DNA from 2 places in the Paraburkholderia sp. OAS925 genome. Region 1 is predicted to be linked to the other one. Evidence: riboswitches for the same ligand, from Rfam matches in the RefSeq annotation. Region 1 holds a riboswitch; the other holds the start of a gene.
The links. A riboswitch is a leader RNA that binds a small molecule or an ion and turns the genes downstream of it on or off. The one in region 1 is predicted to bind thiamine pyrophosphate.
Positions count from the first base shown of each region.

Region 2: another riboswitch for thiamine pyrophosphate. It lies ahead of ABIE53_RS18370 (FAD-dependent oxidoreductase); the one in region 1 lies ahead of thiC (phosphomethylpyrimidine synthase ThiC).

Region 1 covers NZ_JBEUNO010000001.1:3,224,798-3,228,176, forward strand. The annotation lists partial or broken gene ABIE53_RS14040 (GreA/GreB family elongation factor) at 556-976, shown strand; TPP riboswitch at 1,199-1,317, shown strand; gene thiC (phosphomethylpyrimidine synthase ThiC) at 1,449-3,379, shown strand, end outside.
Region 2 covers NZ_JBEUNO010000001.1:4,165,223-4,168,601, forward strand. The annotation lists gene ABIE53_RS18360 (thiazole synthase) at 1-518, opposite strand, end outside; gene thiS (sulfur carrier protein ThiS) at 648-845, opposite strand; gene ABIE53_RS18370 (FAD-dependent oxidoreductase) at 915-2,045, opposite strand; TPP riboswitch at 2,265-2,388, opposite strand; gene ABIE53_RS18375 (ABC transporter ATP-binding protein/permease) at 2,805-3,379, shown strand, end outside.

The DNA of each region.
Region 1 (3,379 bases):
ATCTGCACGTTTGTCGAAGCGCGTCGCCGGTTATGACACCGCGCCGCAAATTTTTTTCGCCCGTTTGTTTTGTGTTGTTTGCGGCGGCGTCCACGCGTGCTTGCGCGATGTCGCCAACTTTCTACACTGCGACTTACAACAACGAAATGTCCGCCAAGGTCGCTGAAAGACGCCGTGCTAACATGCTTGTGTCGATCGCGCCGCTTTGCTGTGGTCTTCTCATGACTCTGTTTTCAAGCGGCGCGCCACCCACTTCATTCGATAACCGCCGGCCACTCATGCGCTTCCCGACTTCCCGTGCCTTCACCCGCTTGCGCCCTCGTGGCGCAACCGGCTGCGCGCGCGTGGAACTCGCGCCGCAAAGGGCCGGCGAACCGTCGCGAACGCTTCTGCCGGCAACGGTTCCGCTTCTCGCCGCCCGGCACCCCGACTGACGCAGCCTGCTCCTTGCCTGAAGCTGCGTCGTCCCTCAAGGGACTGTCGGAGCGCCGGGCCGATCCCATCCGCATGACCTATTCTCGTACAGAGATTGCAGATCGAATTGGAGTAGCCGCCGTGAAGACGACCAGAAGGACCAAGCAGTGTTACCTCACCGAACTCGACGTCGCGCGTCTTGAGAAGCACGCCGCCGCGCCCGGCGCGAACGCCCGTTTTCAGGAGATGCTCGACGACGTACTGGAGCGCGCCGTGATCGTGGACTCCCGCGAAATTCCGGGCGAACGTGGTCACGATGAACTCGCAGGCCACGCTCGTCGACGAAAGCAGCGGCGAGCAGATGACGTGGACGGTCGTCTATCCGCCCGAAGCCGACTTCGCTCATGGCCGCCTGAATGTTTTTTCGCCGGTGGGCCTCGCGCTGCTCGGCGCGAAGCGCGGCGAGCACATTCACTTCATGCCGCCGAGCGGCGCCGAAAAAGTGCTGAAGCTCGAGAAAATCCTGTATCAGCCGGAAGCTGCGGACGACTTCACGCGTTAAGCAACCCGTGCCGGTGCTGCGGCGCGTCATAGCGTGCTGCATTCTGCGTTCTGCGTTCTGCATGCCGCGTCACTACAAGCATAGTGCGCAAATCGCGCATGCGAGAGCGCAGCGATTCTCCGCCCGCAGCCGCCGAAGCAAACCACCGCGCGCTGCCCCGCATTAGCACTCACGCATCGCGCGCGGGTTGCCAAGCAGCGCCCGCCCGGTGTATCGTGTGCGCTGCTAACGCGGGGGTCCTGCGTTGCACGGAAGTCGGAGGTCCGTGCCACGTGGGTGAGAAATACCCTTTGAACCTGATCTGGATAATGCCAGCGCAGGGAAGCGTACGGATTTCGCAGCCAGTCTCTAGCCTCACCTCTCGCGAATTCCGACTACTTCCATCTCGTCTCCTGCTTAGCGGCCCCACATTGAATGGGACCGGAGCAAGGCGTCATTGCGCTTAACTCCGGCCGACACACGGAGAACATGCATGAACGCCAATCCGAAGTTCCTTTCCGCCGACGCCCACGTCGATGAAGCCGCCGTCGCGCCGCTGCCCAACTCACGCAAGGTCTACGTGACGGGCTCGCGTCCCGACATCCGCGTGCCGATGCGCGAGATCAGCCAGGCGGATACGCCCGACAGCTTCGGCGGCGAAAAGAATCCGCCGGTCTATGTCTACGATACGTCGGGCCCCTACTCCGATCCGGACGCGAAGATCGACATTCGCGCCGGCTTGCCCGCACTGCGTCAGCGCTGGATCGAGGAACGCGGCGACACGGAAGCGTTGACGGGTCTGTCGAGCGACTTCAGCCGCGAACGCGCGGCCGACACGGCCACCGCCGACCTGCGCTTCCAGGGCCTGCATCGCACGCCGCGCCGCGCGATCCCCGGCAAGAACGTTTCGCAGATGCACTACGCGCGTAAAGGCATCATCACGCCGGAGATGGAATACATCGCGATCCGCGAAAACCAGCGCCGCGCCGAGTATCTGGAGAGCCTGAAGACGAGCGGCCCGAACGGCGAAAAGCTCGCCGCGATGATGGGCCGCCAGCATCCGGGCCAGGCGTTCGGTGCAAGCGCGTTCGGTCCGAACGGCGTCACCGAAATCACGCCGGAATTCGTGCGCGAAGAAGTGGCGCGCGGCCGCGCGATTATTCCGAACAACATCAATCACCCGGAAAGCGAGCCGATGATCATCGGTCGTAACTTCCTCGTGAAGGTGAATGCGAACATCGGCAACTCGGCGGTGACGTCTTCGATCGGCGAGGAAGTCGACAAGATGACGTGGGCGATCCGCTGGGGCGGCGACACGGTGATGGATCTGTCCACCGGCAAGCACATTCACGAAACGCGCGAGTGGATCATCCGCAATTCGCCGGTGCCGATCGGCACGGTGCCGATCTATCAGGCGCTCGAAAAGGTCAACGGCAAGGCCGAAGACCTGACGTGGGAAATCTTCCGCGACACGCTGATCGAGCAGGCTGAACAGGGCGTCGATTACTTCACGATTCACGCGGGCGTGCGTCTGCAATACGTGCCGCTGACGGCGAAGCGCATGACCGGCATCGTGTCGCGCGGCGGCTCGATCATGGCGAAGTGGTGCCTCGCGCATCACAAGGAAAGCTTCCTGTACGAGCATTTCGAAGACATTTGCGAAATCATGAAGGCGTATGACGTGGCCTTCTCGCTCGGCGACGGCTTGCGCCCCGGTTCCATTTACGACGCGAACGATGAAGCGCAGCTCGGCGAACTGAAGACGCTCGGCGAACTCACGCAGATCGCGTGGAAGCACGACGTGCAGACGATGATCGAAGGCCCCGGCCACGTGCCGATGCAGTTGATCAAGGAGAACATGGACCTGCAACTGGAATGGTGCGACGAAGCGCCGTTCTACACGCTCGGGCCGCTCACCACCGACATCGCGCCGGGTTACGACCACATTACGTCGGGCATCGGCGCGGCGATGATCGGCTGGTTCGGCACGGCCATGCTCTGCTACGTCACGCCGAAGGAACACCTCGGCTTGCCGAACAAGGACGACGTGAAGACCGGCATCATCACGTACAAGCTCGCCGCGCATGCCGCCGATCTGGCGAAGGGTCATCCGGGCGCGCAGGTGCGTGACAATGCGCTCTCGAAGGCGCGCTTCGAATTCCGTTGGGAAGACCAGTTCAACCTCGGCCTCGATCCGGACAAGGCGCGCGAATTCCACGACGAAACGCTGCCGAAAGATTCCGCGAAGGTCGCGCATTTCTGCTCGATGTGCGGCCCGCACTTCTGCTCGATGAAGATCACGCAGGACGTGCGCGAGTTCGCCGCGCAGCAAGGCGTCACCGACGACGAAGCGCTGAAGAAAGGCATGGAAGTGAAGTCGATCGAGTTCATGAAGAAAGGCGCTGAGATTTATCAGCGGCAGTG
Region 2 (3,379 bases), 940 kb from region 1:
GGATTGATCACGCCCTTGCCGGTGCCGATCGGCGCGCCCCACGGCATCAGCGCCTCACAGCCGGCGTCCAGCAGACGGCGGCCGATCACCAGGTCTTCGGTGCAATACGGCAGCACCTTGAAGCCGTCCTTGACGAGCTTCGCCGCCGCCTCGATCAGGCCGACCGGATCGGGCTGCAGCGTGTAGTCGTCGCCGATCAGTTCGAGCTTGATCCACTCGGTTTCGAATATTTCGCGCGCCATGTGCGCGGTCGCCACCGCCTCGCCGACGGTCAGGCAACCTGCCGTGTTCGGCAAAAGCGGCACGCCGTGGCGCTTGAGCAGATCGAAGAAGCCGGCTTCGGCGCCGCCTTCGTTCATCTGCCGGCGCAGCGCGACGGTCACCATGCCGGGGCGCGCGGCGTCGATCGAATCGGACAGCGATTGCAGCGACGGATAGCGCGACGTGCCAAGCAGCACCCGGCTCGCGAAGGGTTGGCCGTAGAGCGTGAGCGCGTCGGCGGTTTGGGGGGAAGTCATTTGCATCATCTGGTCTCCGGCAAGGCGGGGCGGGCGGCGATTGCTCGTGATCGTGCGTGGTCGTGCGTGGTCGTGTTCGCTCGTCTGCGATTGCGTGAACGGCTGGCTTGGTTTGGCGCGGCAACGCGCTCAACCGCCGGCCACGGGCTGCACGACGTCCAGCTTGTCGCCCGGCTGCAATGCGCGCGCCGCATGCTGCGTGCGCGCGACGAAATCGCCGTTCAGCGCGACGGCGAACGGCGGCCGCGCGCCGTACGCGGCGAGCGCATCGGCGACAGTCGCGCCTTCGGGCAGCGACAACGGCTTCTGATTGATATGAATGTCCATGGTGTTCGAATACGGTTCAGTCGATGGCAATTGCGCAGGCGTTCGCAGCGTCGCGCCGGCGGCCGGCGCTCATGCGGGCTCCCGCGCGCGCTGCTCGTGGAACAGTTCGCTCCAGCGCGCGGCGCGCCGCCAGTCCGCGAACGCGTCGGCGTCGCCGATGCGTCCGTCCAGCAGCGCCGCCGCGAAGCGCGCGGCTTCGTCGGCGACCTCGGGCACGATCATGTAGCCGTGCCGGTACAGCCCGTTCACGCGCAGCGTCTGCGCGCCGTCCCACAACAGCGCCGGCCGATGATCGGGCAAGGTCGGACGGCACTGCGAATTCAGTTCGAGAATGCGCGCCTCGCCGAAGCCCGGATGCACGGAAAACGCCGCGCTCAGCAGCTCCAGCGCGGATCGCACGCTGACGGGCGACATGTCCTCGCCTTCCACCTCGGTGGCGCCGATCACATACAAATCGTCCTGCTTCGGCGCGATGTAGAGCGGATAACGGGGATGCAGCAGCCGCACCGGCCGCGTCAGATTAATGCCGGGCGCGTGCACGCGCGCGACTTCGCCGCGGATGCCGCGCAGCGTCGGCAGCACGGGTTTCGCGCCGAGGCCGCGGCAGTCGATGGTGATGCGCGCAGGCGGCAGCGCCCCATCGAGCACGGGCGTATTCCAGTGCGTTTCCACACCGCGTTGCGCAAGACCCGCCGCCAACGCACGCAGCACCTGGCGGTTGTCCAGTTGACCTTCGCGCGGCAGCAGCCAGCCCTGATTGAAGCGCCCCGCGAGCGCAGGCTCGGCCGCACCGAGTTGCGCGCCGGCCAGCGTGACAAAGCCGCCGTCCAGCAGTTCGGCCGGCGCGTTCGAGCGCACGCGTCTTTCGAACAGCGGCGCCTCAGTCCGATCCGCGTGATGCCAGACGACGAGCGTGCCATTGCGCTGGAAAAACACCGGCTCGGGCAGCCCGGCCAGCACTTGCGGCCAGGTTTCGAGCGATGCGGCGCCGAGACGCGTAATCAGAAGTTCGGCGCTGGCGGCTTCGGCAAGCGGCGCGAGCATGGCGGCCGCGACCCACGCGGCAGCCTGCGAGCCGTCGGCGTCGCCGCGCTCATAAAGCGCCACGCGATGTCCTTCTCCGGCGAGCCGCCACGCGACGAGGCGCCCGCACAGACCGCCGCCGAGCACAGCGAAATCGGGTTGTGCGGCGCGGCTCATCGTGCGCGCTCCGCTTCGATACGACGGACAAAAGCAATGCAGCGCGCGTCAAGAACGGCGCGACAAGGAGCAAAACACATAACTGAACAATAGGCGGTCATCGAGTCCTTTCCGTACGGCCGACAAAAAGCGCGTACCCAGGACGAAACCGGCGGGCAAGGCCGGCCAGGCAACATGCGTACTCCAATGAAGTACGCCGCCCGGCGGGGAATGGAAGACTGGCTGCTTCCGGAAACTTCCCGCGCCGGTATTACCCGGATCGGGTGCAAAGGGTCTCTCTCAGCCTCGCAGCCGCAGCGTGAGAATCACGCCGCTCAAGTGCAAAGCACCCCTGTTTCGTCGAAGGTCATTAGACCATAAAAGGCGCGGCGCTCGCAAACGAGCGGCGCATCGCGGCGCACGCGGCTTGATCCGGCACCACCTTTTGCGCCTTACGCTTTAGCCGGATGAGCGGCCCAGCGCTCTGGCACAATGCCACGAGAGATGACGCGGAAAACGCGGCATCGCGCGAACGGTCGGCGGTTATGTCGCGGCGGTGCTCGCGCAGAGGCGGCAGCAATGACTGCCGGCTTCGCGCCGGCGCCGCGAATTAATTTTCGCTTAAGGGCTTCGCGCCAGAATCGGCAGTCGCCGCGGCGCCCGGCCGTCAGCCGCCGTGACCGCGCAGATATGCACAGACAAGACACGACAGATACGAAGACCCGCGAGGGGTCGGCCCGCGTGGACCGGCCCGAATCGAACAGCACTCCCAGGACGCTCATGACAACGAATACTTCTGTCAGCCCCGCGCTGCCGCCCGACGAGAAAGTCTCCGCATGGAGCCTCATCAAGCCTTACTGGGTGTCGGAAGAAAAAAAGACGGCGTGGGGGATGCTCATCGCGATCATTGCGATGAACCTCGCGGTGGTATGGATCAACGTCCGCCTGAACCGCTGGAGCGCCGACTTCTATAACGCGCTGCAAACCAAGAACGTACGCGACTTCCCGCATCTGCTGATGATCTTTTCCGGGCTCGCGTTCGGCTACATCATCCTCGCGGTGTACGGACGCTATATGCGCCAGATGCTCGGCTTTCGCTGGCGTCAGTGGCTGACCACGCGCTATCTGAACGAGTGGCTGCACGACAGCGCGTTTTACCGGATCGAGCGCGACCGCCTCGCCGACAACCCAGACCAGCGGATCAGCGACGACCTGCAGTCGTTCGCCACGACCACGCTGTCGCTCACGCTCGATCTGCTGTCCACGGTCGTCACGCTCGTCTCGTTTATCACGATCCTGTGGGCGCTGGCCGGCGCGCTGACCATCACGCTCGGCGGCGTGCCGCTGCAGATTCC